One region of the Methylomonas sp. AM2-LC genome, then DNA from elsewhere that is predicted to be linked to it. Evidence: riboswitches for the same ligand, from Rfam matches in the RefSeq annotation. Region 1 holds a riboswitch; each other region holds the start of a gene.
What was found. A riboswitch is a leader RNA that binds a small molecule or an ion and turns the genes downstream of it on or off. The one in region 1 is predicted to bind cyclic di-GMP.
Positions count from the first base shown of each region.

Region 2: it holds a riboswitch for cyclic di-GMP, as region 1 does, so the genes downstream of both, ABH008_RS22695 (hypothetical protein) here and ABH008_RS11235 (hypothetical protein) in region 1, are expected to answer to the same signal.
Region 3: it holds a riboswitch for cyclic di-GMP, as region 1 does, so the genes downstream of both, ABH008_RS04095 (filamentous haemagglutinin family protein) here and ABH008_RS11235 (hypothetical protein) in region 1, are expected to answer to the same signal.

Region 1 is NZ_CP157005.1:2,481,518-2,486,563, reverse strand. Features, by position in the region: gene ABH008_RS11245 (cytochrome c peroxidase) at 1-89, shown strand, start outside; gene ABH008_RS11240 (hypothetical protein) at 288-974, opposite strand; gene ABH008_RS11235 (hypothetical protein) at 1,033-2,628, opposite strand; cyclic di-GMP riboswitch class I at 2,700-2,782, opposite strand; gene ABH008_RS11230 (hypothetical protein) at 3,238-3,483, shown strand; partial or broken gene ABH008_RS11225 (IS6 family transposase) at 3,991-4,404, shown strand; gene ABH008_RS11220 (hypothetical protein) at 4,794-5,046, opposite strand, start outside.
Region 2 is NZ_CP157006.1:67,420-72,465, forward strand. Features, by position in the region: gene ABH008_RS22680 (conjugal transfer protein TraG N-terminal domain-containing protein) at 1-1,100, shown strand, start outside; gene ABH008_RS22685 (YbaB/EbfC family nucleoid-associated protein) at 1,144-1,518, shown strand; gene ABH008_RS22690 (NF038129 family PEP-CTERM protein) at 1,776-2,465, shown strand; gene ABH008_RS22695 (hypothetical protein) at 2,581-2,958, opposite strand; cyclic di-GMP riboswitch class I at 3,042-3,128, opposite strand; gene ABH008_RS22700 (hypothetical protein) at 3,202-3,987, opposite strand; gene ABH008_RS22705 (metal-dependent hydrolase) at 4,328-4,882, opposite strand; gene ABH008_RS22710 (glycine zipper family protein) at 4,908-5,046, opposite strand, start outside.
Region 3 is NZ_CP157005.1:870,155-875,200, forward strand. Features, by position in the region: gene ABH008_RS04085 (hypothetical protein) at 1-345, shown strand, start outside; gene ABH008_RS04090 (POTRA domain-containing protein) at 556-2,208, shown strand; cyclic di-GMP riboswitch class I at 3,028-3,104, shown strand; gene ABH008_RS04095 (filamentous haemagglutinin family protein) at 3,141-5,046, shown strand, end outside.

The DNA of each region.
Region 1 (5,046 bases):
AAGACAAACCGTCTCTTAACGCAGCTGAAATACAAGATGTGATAGTGTTTCTAAATACACTGACAGACGGCTGGGCAAAATCAAAATAACCCGACAATCGTAGGGGATCGAAGCACATCACACTGCCATTTATCAATTATCTTAAATAAATGGCAGTGGTTTTTCACCCCAATTAATGTTGCGTTTATATCTAATTAACAGACGTGTCACCCAAAAAAAAACCACCCGATCGGGTGGTTTTAAAACAGCAGACAGTAACCAAGACTACTGCCCCATTTTAGTAAAACTTAAGCTTGAGCTTTCAATCTACGATAACCCGCAAAACCCATACCCATTAAGCCTGTTACAAAAGGAATTACAGCAGAAGGTAGTGGAACTGCTGATACAGCTGAACCTACTACTTGGAAAGGGCTAGAGCATTGTACAGAACTAATAGCCAGATCGCCCGAGCAAGGGTTTGTTGCACTGAATGCACCTGTTTGATTAGTCCATGACAATGATGAACCCGCGTTTGCACTGGCACTGTTAATATCCCATGATGCATATTGACCGCTTGCGGTGGTGGCATTCGTCAATTGCAACCAGTATGTACCAGAAGCCAAAGCCAATGAAGACACTTGGAATGCATTCAGATCCAGAACATAACCTTGTGCATTGGTGCTGATATCACTAGCAGTAACTGTTGATTGGCTACCAGAAGCATACACAGTACCTGAACCATCAGCAGAGCTGGTAATTGCCCAGTCTACATTGGTCACATCTTGAGAAAAAGCATCCCAAGTATCAAAGTTAATGGCTGTAATAACTGAATTTGATGATAGGTTGAAAGAATCAGCAACTGTTAAGCCACCGCCCAGTGTCAATGCATTGGTAGTGCCATCTAATGAACCATTGCTATATAAAACATCGGCATTAACAGAGGTAGTAACCAATCCGGCCAGCAGCGCTGCCATAATTTTGTGCTTTGTAAACATGTTTAAATCTCAAATAATAATTGTTTAAAGTATCGATTGCATAAAGGCAAACCAATGTTTATTTAGGCAATACAAAAGCATGCGTTGCAGGCATAATATTGACACCGCGAAATACTTCACCGTAGGCAGCTGTTTTCAATACTGTGAATTTTTCAGTTGTAGGCAAAGCGGTAGCGTTCACTACATCTTTAATAGATACCAATCTGTTTGGATCGGCACCTTGGTCGCCGTAGATAGTCGCATCGCTAACAGTTGATGTGGTTGCATACAGATTGACAGTACCATCAGCATGTAAAGAACCCACTATATGACGCACACCACCGGTTGTGGTGGTATAGCTACCTGTTGAACCGTCCAGAGCAGTACCTGTTACTGTATATGGAACGCCCAAACCTAAACCGTTTTGCAGGGTATAAACGTTGCTCCAAACACCAGTTGTGGTGTTAAGTACCCATTTTTCTATACCTTCGTTGCCAGTAGCAGCATAAGGAAATTTAGTACCGCCTTCATCAGCCACATATAAAGTGGTTGGGTTAGCAAACCACATACCGAAAGGATAATGCGTTGGTGCCACGCTGGCTAAATCAGCAGGGAAGCCAGGCAGAACAGTAATTGGGCTAGTACCGCTCAAGTTGCCAGCGCCAAAGTCACCGACATTACCAACTTGATAAACGGTGTTAATGCCGTTACCGCCGCTACCTTTGCTGACATACATAGTGCCTTTGTAAACAGTAGCACCACGGAAGTTGTCGTCTTTACCCACTTTGTCAGAGGGTCCGTAAACCAAGCCAGTTAACGGGTTGATTGAATTGACAGTAAAACCATGTTGCCCATCGGCAGTCAGGTTACCGATAACAGAGGTATTTGGACTAGTACTACCCGCAGCAATAGTTTGTACACCGGTGTTGCTGCTTAACTGAGCAAGTACAGAAGCCGCTGGTGCAGGTTTACCGGCATTACCCGCGTTACCTGCCATGTAATACTGATTGTTGGTACTGTCTAAAATGGCAGTACGGCCGTTATTGCCGCTATAGCCGTTGGTATTAGTCAGGAACCAAGTGCCATCATTATTTAATTGCATGATGTTACGATAGGTAGGCGCACTAAAACCGTAGGTTGGGTTAGTGGTATCGATCAAACCTGGGGTATTACTGTTAGAAACGTCAAGTAAACCACTAGTGGTGCTGTAACCAACCAGGGTCAGCGCAGATACGCCATCAGAAGACAAATTAACAGACAGTTCTGATTTAGAAGGGAAGCTGGTAACGAAATCTAAACTTTTTGATGCAGCCAGTGCTGTTAAATCGATGGTTTTTTGTACATAACCATTGGTACTGTTAACCAGGCTTAAATAGATGGGTGAAGTAATACCAAAACTGGCATCAGCACCCGCATTTAAAAACACACTAGGATAAGCGCTGCTGGTAGTTACTGCGGCTATTTTAGTAGTGGCATTAGTGCTAGGTAATAATGCAGGAATAGCGCTTGCAGTGCCCGTATATTTACTGCTAGTTAATACCAATGTGTCTGGTGTAAGGCTTACACCCAGCGCATATGATACAGCAGGCATACAGGCTAGTAACAAGCTACCCGCTAAGCTTGTCTGAATGGCACGGTGTAAAACTGCATTATATTTTGTTGTTTTTGTACTCATGAACAAGATCGCTCCATACGGCTTCAAAAATGTGGTCGCAGCTGCCAAATTTTAAAATTGACAATGTTTAATGTGGCAGCTCGGCTATCTTTTCTTTGTGTACAGATCCGCAGCTTTCCGCCCCTGTTTCACAACAGGTTAGGCTTTTCACAAGCGGAATACTAACAAGCCATTATGTCGATATCGTGACTAATATATAACGGTTTTATGTCAAGCACCGTAACCTAGATGTCATTATTTAAGGCAAAACATACAATAAATACAGCATAAAATACGCAGTATTTATTTTTTATGTAATTGTTTTTATGTATTTATTTTTTATTACACGTTCTTACTAAGACGATTTACAGTTGTATGCTTAAAAATTAAACAACACACACATTAACATTTGTAATGTGTTGTTAATAAACATAGCCAGAATGAAAGGTAATCGGAAAGGTATTTGTAAGAAAACTATTTGTTATTCAATAAAAATAAGCGCTGCAACGTGTGTTTTGCTCAGGATTAAGCTAGCATATAAACTCTATAAGCTGTTGAGTGTTTGCCTAACACACGTAAAAACTCACCATAAACTAACATACACAATAAGTTATTCGGGGATTTATAAGCATGGAAGAACTTAAAGCTTTAGAGTCTTTAGGCGTTACGCTACCAACACCCGCAGCCCTATTTGCCATGCTGTTGTTCAGTTTAATTGGCTATGCGGCTTATCGCTATGGTAAAAGGCTGGAATTACCTGTGCCCAAATGGCTAGGTGTAGCCTTGATGTTTTATCCGTATGCAGTATCTGAAACCTGGATGTTGTACGCGGTGGGTGTCAGCTTGTGCGCTGGATTGTATATCTGGCGACATTAGACGCTGTCAGTTTAGGCATTTACCCATAACGCAAGATTCGGATAGGCATACCCGCTTCCAGAACGGCCATCTCTATTGAAAAAGTTTTAGGGGCTGATCAAATTATTCAGCCTGATCCTAATACTTTTGTGTGAACAAAAAACAATACATGCAAATTTTATGATTCAATGGAAAAAAATTAATCCTTAAATAGATGCACCGGACTTTTTGCGAACTCTATTCAGTTGAAATCAAATTTTGATAAAATTAAGCTGTTGTTATCGAAATTATTATAAGTTTGGCTAATAATATAGAACTCGAAAGATGCGCCTGACGGCGGCATCCTATTAGGCACACCTTACCGAGTTAACCTAACGAACAGCCCTGACAAAAACTACACCTGATCACGTTGCAAGAGAGTAATTGCCTAACATAATGAATTAGTTTTTAGGGGCAAATGAAATTGGTTTTGTCGCAAATTTTGCTGGCTCTTTGCGATAATGCCCGGAATTTGAGTAGGCCGAAAGCATGATCAATTTCCGTTGCGCCCATTATCCAAAAGATGCCATCCTTTACGCCGTTTACTTTTATGTTCGTTATGGCGTATCGTATCGAGATCTTGAAGAAATTTTAGAAGAGCGCGGTGTCCACGTTGATCACTCAACGCTCAACCGCTGGGTGATCCGGTATTCGCCGATGATTGCCGAGGCCGCGAAGAAAAGCAAACGAATGGCCGCCGATTCCTGGAGGATGGACGAAACTTATATTAAAGTCAAAGGCCAATGGGTATACCTGTACCGGGCCATTGATAAGTATGGCGATACTATTGATTTTATGCTGTCAGAACGCGGGGATGAAGAGGCGTCCACACGCTTTTTCAAACAGGCGATTGATATCAATGGCCTGCCAAATCGTGTAGTCATCGACAAGAGCGGTTCAAACGAAGTGTCGGAATTCATAATTAGTGTCAAAAAGATATTATTTAATTTCAATAGGTTGCCATTAATTATGAAACAAAAATTAGCATCAAAATTTCATTATTTTTGACAAAAAAAGCATTAAATTTCACAATTTATGTCATAAAACTGCGTAATTGCATTTACTTTAGCACTCACTTGTACACACTTAAAGATTGGGTGCGCGCGCTCGACAAGTTTCAATCGCTAACGGTTAGTTACCAGTTGACGGGCAAGTACCGGCCATCAAAAGTCATTGGCATCCCGCAAAACCAGCACTGTCGAACGGCAGATCTCTGCGCATTAGCGGCCACTGGCGAACTTCTTGGCTGCATGTAAGTTGACCAAAGCTGCCAGTCATGTTTGGCGCTTACTTCATTCCCCCGAATGGCGGTTTTCGGGAATACAGTCGGGGTCAATGCCGGATTCCATCATCGCGGCAAGCTTCGCGTCCCGAATCACTTCTTCAATGTGGGCAAGTATCATAGGTGACAAAGGCTCTGTTTTCTGAAGCTTACTTACCAATAGATCTCTAGCAGCATAGGTAGCATGATGTGAGCGGTAGTCCATTAACATAGCACGCCTTTTGCGCTTAAGTGACAATCGCGCGTGCCAAGACGTTGTCTTA
Region 2 (5,046 bases), on a different replicon from region 1:
TCAATAGTGCATTGACGACAGGCATAGCAGCAAGTGAAGCATACACCCAAGCAGCTTCTGAACAAACAAGTATGGGTGCAGGATACACAGGCTCATTCCAACAAGTGGCTAGTAAATTGGCCAGTTCACAATCAAGCATACGTGCATTAAATTTAGCAGATCAAGAAATGCTGTCAAGTATGGGTAGTGCCGATTATGCTGATCTAAAGGGTCAATCTGCAAAAGCAATTAATGCTTCAAGTGCTATTTTAAGTGGTCAGCAATCTGATGCATTAAATAAATTTTTAACGCTTAGAGCTCACGATCCTGCTGCAGCCGCACAGATACTTAATGACGCAGTTATGCCGCCAAATAGCAATGGTGGTGGAAGTGGCGTTAGTTTTGGTGCACATGAATTTCAAGGAGGAAAAGGGATTGGGGATATTGTTAGCCCCGAACAAACTGCCAACATGGAAGCTAGATCTCGATTTAACGGTTCAGGTGGTCATGGTATTGAACACGAAGTTGATGGAGATGGTTCACCTGGTTCACCTGGTTCACATGGTTCACATGGTTCATCTAAAAAGATTGGTAGTACGGGCAATCACAATTCTGGATACGAACACGGTGGTTCGTCAAAAGGTAATCACCCTTCAGGATCGAATTCTGGTGGTGCGACTAAATCATCAACTAATGTAAGTGGCGGTGGAACTGGAAATTTAACATTTGAATCTGTTCAAGCAAGTGCTAAAGCAATTAAAGATCAGAGTGAAAATGCTAAGGCCTATGCTTCTGCAAATCCATTAAAAACAGGCGTAGATGGTTTGGATACAAGTAATACATATGAGCACGGAAAAATTGCTGCCGGAAACCTTGCAAAAGGAGGCGCCGATGTTGCAGTTGGTATTGGCAATGATGTCTTATCAGCGGGTCAAAAATTCACAGACGGAGCAAAACAAGTGCTGCACGCAGGAGCTGTCACCGGCAATACTGGTGTGGCAGTGGTTCAAGATGCGATAACCCATCTAGTGACTGGTGATAACCCCGCTCCTGCACATAGATCTGTCAGTAATACCGATGTACCAGTAATTGAAAAACCAGATAGTAATTCAAATAAATAACCGGCAAATAGCCAGAATATCAACCTAAAAAGAGGAAATTAGTATGAGTTTCGGAAAAAAGAAACCTAGCAGTGACATTAAATTGAATAGAAAGGACTATGAAAAAAACCAAAAAAAAATTGGTAATGAATTTGAAAGGCTAATGGCAAGCTATAAACAAGATTTTGATAGCAGAGAATTTAAACAATCCATTGATTCTGATCGTATTTCTGTCGTACTGACTGGAAATAGACAAGTAAAATCAATTCATGTTGATCAAGAACTTTTGTCGACAAATTGGGAAAATGTTGAAGAAAATCTGGTTACAGCAATCAATCAATGTATTAGCGATATTCACATTGCTGATGTGGAGTTAATGAAATTAGTTCAGGATGAACTTGCTGACAACCTGGAAAATATTCTAAAAAAATCGGCCTAAATGAGAAATCTAGTTTACTAGTTTTAAATTCATACAAATAAAAACAGAAATTACTCAGGTGCTTGGTCGGCTAACTGAATGGTGGTCTCATTGGTCCGTTGCTGGGTATGCATTCATTGCATACTCTACGGGTGACCAGGCTAATTGTACTAGAGCATTACCCATAAAAATTTATAGAACGTTTTAATTTATCTAGATAACTATTTAAGTTTTATCTATAAATTGAAATACAAACTGCTTTAAACAAGGAGTACGAAATGGCACAAAAAAACACTTTTACACATTATCTGTTGGCTCTAATCTGTAGTCAATTTATGTTAATGTCCGCACATGCCAACGATATATTATCATCTAGCAATAACCAGCCTGTGACACCAGCAAACGAAATTTTCACGACAATCTTTACCAAGCCTTTAAACGGAACAAATGCAGAATTAGTGTTTGATTTTAACGCTGGCAATGGACACCTACCCAACTCGGTCACTATTACCAACTTTATGACTGACGGCATTCAGTCGCAGGTTAATTCCACTGTAATAGGTGATGTAACCGGGAATCTCTCTTCCACAGTTACCCTTAATAACACACAGCATCATAATGAGGTTATCCAACCTATTACCTTGGGTAACACCATAGGCTTTAGTTTCGAAACAACGAATAATAATGACCCCACTGCGACTATAGCCGATGCATTTTCAGTTTATTTACTCGATGCTAATGGTCAAAGTCTGTTTACCACGACAGATAAAAGCGGGGCTAATTCGTTGCTAACCTATACTTTTGATGGCGGATTCACTATGAATCACGCCACAGCCGATATTAGTAATCCTGTCACTTGGGCAATAGCTATGTCTGGGCCAGTGCTTGCTACGCCGCTACCGGGTGCTTTGTGGTTATTTGCTACAGCATTCATCGGTTTTTGTTTAAGACAAAGTCGTCGTTGTTGAGTTCCGGGCATAGCCCACACCTTCAGTCATCAGTGGCAGAAAGCGTGGGCTTCAACATTATCCATAGAAGTATCGTTGTTAAGACTCAACCAGCTCTCTTTCAAATAATTGTCAATCATCGAGCATGGGGAACAACAGCCATATCGTCAGCAATAGCCTCTCCAACATGATGAATAGCACTACTCAATTGGGTAAACATTTGTTGTTCAGCTAATCGTGAATTGGCATCCGGCATAATGACAGCCTTAGTTCCGTAGCGCATAACCGAAGAAACCCTTGCTGATAATACGCCTGGTACACTGGCAGCAAAATTATCAAAGTCATTCGCAGCCAACTCCAAATTTGGATTGGTATTGTAGTGATCCAATGTATCAGGAATCGAATGATTGGGTGAAAAAGCAACAATGGGTTTAGTTTCGTCAACACCAGGAATATTGGCCGCGCCATAAATTAGTGCGCCTGAAACAAGAACGCTTTTTACAAGGGTTAACATGAGCTGTCTCCTGATATTAGGTGAGACAGGGAAGAGGGAGTTTATCGTGGAGGGCTGGAGGCTACTGCTTTCAGTCTCGCGACTCTGGTAATCCCGCTGCCCCTGACATTTTTTATCATGGGTCGGTAACTTTGCGTCCCAGCCTCACGACTGGTTTGCCATTTTCTGTCACACAACTTTTTAAGTTGATTACATTATAGTGAACAAAACTGTAATAACCATGATGTGTTTCACAATTCTAAACTATTGTTTTGGTGCTTTTAAATGTGAAATTTTGTTTTCAATATGCGGTTTAAACGTACGCAATTCATCGGGATCTTTGCAAAACATGGTTACAAGCACACGACAATTATTACGAATAGAGAACACATAATGCAAAGTATCATCTGGGTGTTTCCATATTTCAGGGGCTTTACCGTACTTATTCAATTTATGACTCATTACGTTTGAAGGCATTGGGACGATCTGAATGCGATCTTTAAGTCGTCTGAGTATATTACGCCAGGCGTTTTGCGTATTAATAGTTCCGCAATATTCAGCATATCTTTCAAGAGCGTGCTTGGTAATAGCAACTTCACCCAATCCTTCAATTTGATATTTCTCAATACCACAATAATCGGTACTATCAACAACAGGAATTGATTCAAGCTCACTATCGTCCGGAAACCATGATGTATCTTTGGAAACTTCAATGACCGCGTCGGCATATCTGGTTAGAATTGGATATGCATATTCGATCAATTCATGCTTGTCGCAAGACTTTTTTGAAATTTTTTTTATGGCACCCTTTGACACAACAATTTTAAGATTAATGCCTGACCTATTTTGGGAATAGACACGACCATTATCGTCACCCAGAAGGTAACGAATTGCGATCAATTCTGCAGAAGACCTCGCATCAGAACAAGAAATGGGCAATGTCACATCAAGCCCCTTGCGACGATTTTTACCGGTTGACCAATAGACTCTAACAGTTACATGACTGGAAGAGTTTGATTCTGAAGCTGCAAATACAGTTAATACATCCATCGAAAGCGAAAAATTTAAAAGGTGATTGTAGGAGAATAATAAAGTTTCATACTGAAACAGCTCGGAAGCCGCATTCTATTGTTAAAAAAGCGGTAAGAAGGAAAAATAAAGTTGCATACTGACTTGCCTTGATACCTCCACTATCAATCCATAATCGAAAAATAAAGTGTCATACTAAAAGATGTAAAACTTGAGATCACAATTAAATTCAATAGATTAATATTTTGTCGTTGATAGCGGAACGACTTTCCAGTATGCAACTTTATTATTCAGTATGATACTTTTTTACTTGGTATGAATTTTTATTACTCTCCCACAGTGATGCATTTTGCCTACAAAACTAAAAAAATGCCAACCAATTAATGGGAGGTAGAAAAATCTGAGTAAACAGAATAATCACTAAAACAATCAGTATCTCTGATGAAGAACCTGATTTATAAACGTTAAATGTTACTCTTCTTCCAAATGGATTTAACAAAGGAATTCCGGCTGGAGTCAAAATATCTAAGGCCAAATGCAACCAGCATGCAATAACAAACCCAATCATAGACAAAATGATTGATCGAATAAGTAATCCGTCAAAGCTTAAGAAAATTGTTATGACAAGTATTGAAATTGCAAACCAAAAAAAAGGCCAATGGGTTAATGTTCTGTGAGGGATCAGTGATCGACGTTCTTTAGTTTTTGGATTAAAGGAAGGTATTTCAAGTCGATCTGGACCTCTTGATCCAGCCACAATACCCAATGCAATCATTAGAAGGGCTCCAGAAGAATGAAGTTCCAAACTGTATCCTGAGAAGATTTCTGATATAGCCGTATTTAGTGACCATTCGTTTGATCTTAGAAGCGCGATAGAGACGGAGGATGCAGTTACATAATGACCAAAAGGAGACATACCGATTCACTAGTTAGAAAGATAGTTATTTAGATGCGTTATGGCCACGATATCGAAGACAGTAAACATATGCATTTTTAAATCCATTGTTGTCTGAAAGAAAAAATTTCTCGACCAACACCCCAGCGGCTCCGGCTGCAGCACCAATGCTTGCACCAATTCCT
Region 3 (5,046 bases), 1.6 Mb from region 1:
CATATTGCAAACTTGGACGCTTTAGTGGGCACCACTATCGCAGCCGGTACCGGTGTTAATCCTGGTGCGACTGCACTGACAGGTGTACAATCTTGGGGTCAAGTTTCTGGCTTCTTGGGTTCTGCTCTGGGAGCTTCTGGCCCAACATCTTATACTCCTTCAACTACTGGTGGCAGCGCTACTTTGTTGAATGCGGCATTCGATCCAAGCAGACCGGTTAATCCATATACCCATGCTACTTCTAAAGGCACTAATTTAAACCATTGCCGCGTACCAACTATTCCTAATGCTGCTGATCCAGCTAACAACCCAGCAGAAATGCCAGCTTTCTACGGCAAATACTAAGTATTTAGTGATAGTTTTGTAAAGGATTACAGTTGTAACATAGAAACCAACCGTCTTCGGACGGTTGGTTTTTTTTATGCTGACTAAAAATAAGTCGCATCCTCTTTTGTGTACGTGTCGTTTGTCATAAAACTTTAATACAAATTTCATACAATTCTGATGTATTAGCTTTCAATACGGAAGCGGTCTTGAATGTAAAATCATAACAACATGCAGTTTAACAATTTTAAAAGCAGCAGCTTTTTCCAGAGTTTGCCCTGGTTACTGTTGCCGATTAGTCTCGGCTCCTATTCGCAACTGCTATCTGCACAGCAAGCGGAAGCACTTGTAGTTGAGCAGCAAACCCAAGCCAACCCTGCGCCGCCAGCAACGTTTGATCTATTCGAATTGCGCATCAAGGGTAATACCTTGATTGAAAAAAAACAATTGGAACGGCTGATTTACCCATTTCTGGGACCTAAAAAAAGCATAGACGATGTGGAAAAAGCCCGTACTGCTTTGGAAGAGCAATATCGAAATTTAGGCTATCAAACCGTGTCCGTGGATATCCCGGAACAGGATGTTAAAGGTGGTCTGGTGTATTTACAGGTGGTGGAAGGTAAAGTTTCGCGCCTGCGTGTCACCGATTCCCGCTATTTTTCCCTGGGCAAAATCAAAGCAGGTATTCCTGAGTTAGCTGAAGGTAATGTACCCAATTTGCCAAAAATGCAAAAACAATTGCAAGATCTGGCGGCGCAAAGTCCGGACCGGCAAATCCAGCCCGTGTTGCGGGCGGGAGAAACCCCTGGCACGCTGGAGGTGGATTTAAAAGTAAAAGATGAATTACCCGTACATGGACGAATAGAGTTAAATGGGCGTAACACCTCAACCACGTCGCGCTTGCGACTGGTTAACTCTTTGCATTACGATAATTTATGGCAAGAAATGCACAGTGCCTCACTGATGTATCAGGTTTCTCCGGAAAACAGTGCAGAAGTGGATGTGTGGGCCGGTACCTATGCGCTACCAGTATTTGATAATGGTACGCGACTGGCTATGTATACCGTGCGTTCGGCTTCTAATTCACAAATCGCCAGTGCCGGTGCTTTGTCGGTAATCGGTAACGGTACTATTTACGGCTTACGTTTGGTCAAGCCATTGCCAGCAGTGGATAACTATTACCATACCACTACGCTAGGGGTCGATTATAAGGATTTTAAAGAAGATTTAAACCTGATTGGTGCAGATGCGATAAGAACGCCAATTGCCTATACGCCTTTTTTAGCCCAATACAGCGGCAGTTTTCGTGGCAAAGAAAGCATGAACAGTTTTGATCTGGCTCTGCATTTTTCGGTACGCGGCTTAGGTAACGATCAAACCCAGTTTGCCAACAAACGCTATCTGGCCAGTTCAGGTTTTATGTATTTGTTTGGCGATTACAAATTTCAGCATGATTTACCATATGGAATGGAAGTAACCTCGCATGTTACTGCGCAAGCTGCAGATTCACCTTTGATCAGCAACGAACAATATTCTATGGGTGGCGCAACCAGTGTGCGTGGCTATTACGAAACCCAGGCATTGGCAGACAATGGTGTGTTTGGTTCCGTGGAATTGCACTCACCGCATTTAGAGCCCATAGAATGGGAAGCTGTGAATAAATTGTTGTTAAGTAGTTTTTTTGATATTGGCAAAGGCTGGGTAAAAAGCCCTTTACCAGGAAGCGTCCATAGCTATGATCTGAGCAGTGCCGGGATGGGTTTACGCTTTCAGGTGTTAAAGAAAATAACCGGTGCATTTGATGTAGGGGTGCCGTTTACCTCAATCGGTCGGGTGTCCAGTGGTAATCCGCGCATACATTTTAGTGTAGCTACCGATTTTTAAGCGCTGTATTAATCGTTGCAAAAGTTTTTGCAGTCTATTTTTTAAGGCTGAGAATGAAAAAGATCGTTTGTCTTGAGTTAGTTGAAGGATGGGAGGTGTTTTTCATGCGAGAACGTATGAAACAATTAATATCGGAAATAGGCATTTATTCCTTATTATTCAGCGTAGGGTGGTTTCGGTGCGCATTAAGCATTGATCTCTTATCTGCGTATCGTAACCCATCAGCAAAAGAAATCCGCTACCTGACATAAATTAATGAGTGTGCGCGAATTAAACTGAAGTTTTTACAAAAAAATATTGATTTTGCTAGGTTAGGTTGAATGAAAATGAAATCCAGCTTCGAAGCTTACCATTCATGGGGTTAGGTATATCCGTGTTTCTGTTGGGATGGTCGTTTAGCTAAAATTTGTGGATAGCCAGATATATGCATATATTAATATCCCTATCAAAGTTTTCGTATTGAAATTACCAGATAATAAATAGAATTGTGACAATTTTATTACAAATATATTACGAGTTTAGTCGTAAAATTTTTTTTGAAAAAATCAACACAAATAATTAATGTATTTTTAATATATAGTACTTTGGTACAGTGTTAAATTTACTGTTAAAATATACAATAATAATTAAATATTAACAGAATATGTTTTAGGTTTAGCCTGTTTTGGTATATCTGCAATGGCACTTTATAAGCGGCCTTGCTTGAAATTTAAACCAAACCATAAATTCAGGCTGCATGGATTTACGTAACTGCTCATTCCGGCATCAAAAGTCCGGTAGCTAACCAACTGGGTGAGTAGCAACAAATTGACAAAAATGGTGTGTAAAAGCTAAACCCGTTGTGAAGCGGGGGCAGAAAGCTGCGGGTCTTCAAGCAAGATAGCCGGGTCGCCGCATAATGGAATTAATGCTCAGAGATAAAGGCGAGACCTATGTCCAGTAAACAGCTGACTACCAATAATAACGCGATAAGTTTTTTCAAATTAAAACCACTGGTTGCCGTTGTTCGGGTTGTGCTGGCAGGAGGTTTGTTCTCTGGGCCGGTACATGCGGAGTTGCCAGTGCCGGTTATTGATAATTGGCAAACGTCTGGTAATTCTGATTTTACCAGCGACGGCACAAATATGGTGATTACTCAGCATACTCATAATGCAATTCTAAATTGGCAACACTATAATGTGGGTGCCAATAATACCGTGCAATATAAACAGCCCGATGGCACATCGGTATCTCTTAATCGTATTTATGACATGAATGCCAGCAGCATTCTCGGTCATATCACTGCAAATGGTCAAGTATACCTGGTTAATAATAATGGTTTTGTCTTTGGCAATGGTGCTGTAGTCGATGCCAGTACTTTTGTCGCCTCAGCTTTAAACATCAGTAGCGAAACCATACAAAACGGTCTGGTTGCTGAGTTTAACGATACCACTACGATCAGTCATTTGGGTTCCGCTGCTTTAAACGGTGATTTAGACACAACGAAAAACGCTACAGCGACCACTGTTAATCCCAATGGTTTTATCAGAGTGGATAATGGCGCCAGCATACACGTTTCCGCCAATGGTCAAATTATTTTAGCGGCTCCAACCGTTACCAATGCCGGAAAAATCAGTGGTGACAGTCATGCGCAGATTATTCTGGTAGCTAGTAAAGACAAGGTTTATTTACAACCAGTTTCAGCCACTAGTCCGTTTGCGGGTTTGCTGGTAGAAGTTGGCACAGGCGGCAAGGTTACCAATCAGGCCGCTGGTGATATTTCGGTACGGGAAGGTAATGTTACCTTAGCCGGTTTTGCTGTTAATCAATCCGGTCGGATTTCTTCAACAACCTCTGTCAATGTAAACGGTTCCGTACGTTTATTGGCACGCGAAAATTTAAATAATGGCCCTGTGCAAGTTGATAGTTCAGGTTATTTAGTGCCTGGCCAAACTGTGCGTAGCGCCGATTTGGGTGATGGATTGAGTACGCAGTCCAGCGTTACTTTTGGTACTAACAGTTCAGTGACTATTTCGCCGGATGCTAATAGTGGTACTGCGATTACTGAGCAAACCCAGCCAAAATCCTATATAGAGGCTAGTGGTAACATTATCGACATGAAACAGGGTGCCTCGATAGTGGCGCCCTCAGCCAATGTTAATTTCACGGCTTTGGATAATAACAATCTAGCCATTATCAGTCAAAGACCCAGTTCACTCATTTCCCCTAGCAATACAGGGCGTATTGACCTGGAGAAAGGTTCCTCTATTGATGTTTCCGGTTTGCAAGCTGTGCAAATGACGATGGAAAGCAATGTACAACAGGTTTCGGTAGAAAGTTATAATTTGCGAGACTCCCCATACCAACGTGGCGGAGTGTTGCAAGGTGAAACAGTGCTGGTGGATGTGCGTAATCTGCCCACTATCATTGACGCTGCTGGTGCAGTTTCAGGGATGCATCACAGCGTTTATGAGCGTATGACCTCAGGTGGAACCATAAATCTAAAGGCCAGTGGCGACGTGATTGTTAATAACGGCGCTTCGCTAAATATTGCTGGTGGTTGGCTGGATTATCAGTCAGGCTATATTGCTACCACCCAATTATTATCCAGTACCGGACAATTAGTAGATATCAGTCAGGCAGATCCAAATCAGCACTATACACAAGTTTTTGGTACTGTCTCAGAAGGTAATGTTAAATGGAATGATTATACCAAATACAGTGTACAAGGCACGGTGGCAGGTTATTATCAGCAAGGTTATGTGCAGGGTGAGGCTGCGGGTACCTTGAATGTGCAGGCGCCCGTCATGGTGTTTGGTGGCGATTTAAATGCGCATGCAGTTAACGGCGCTTATCAAA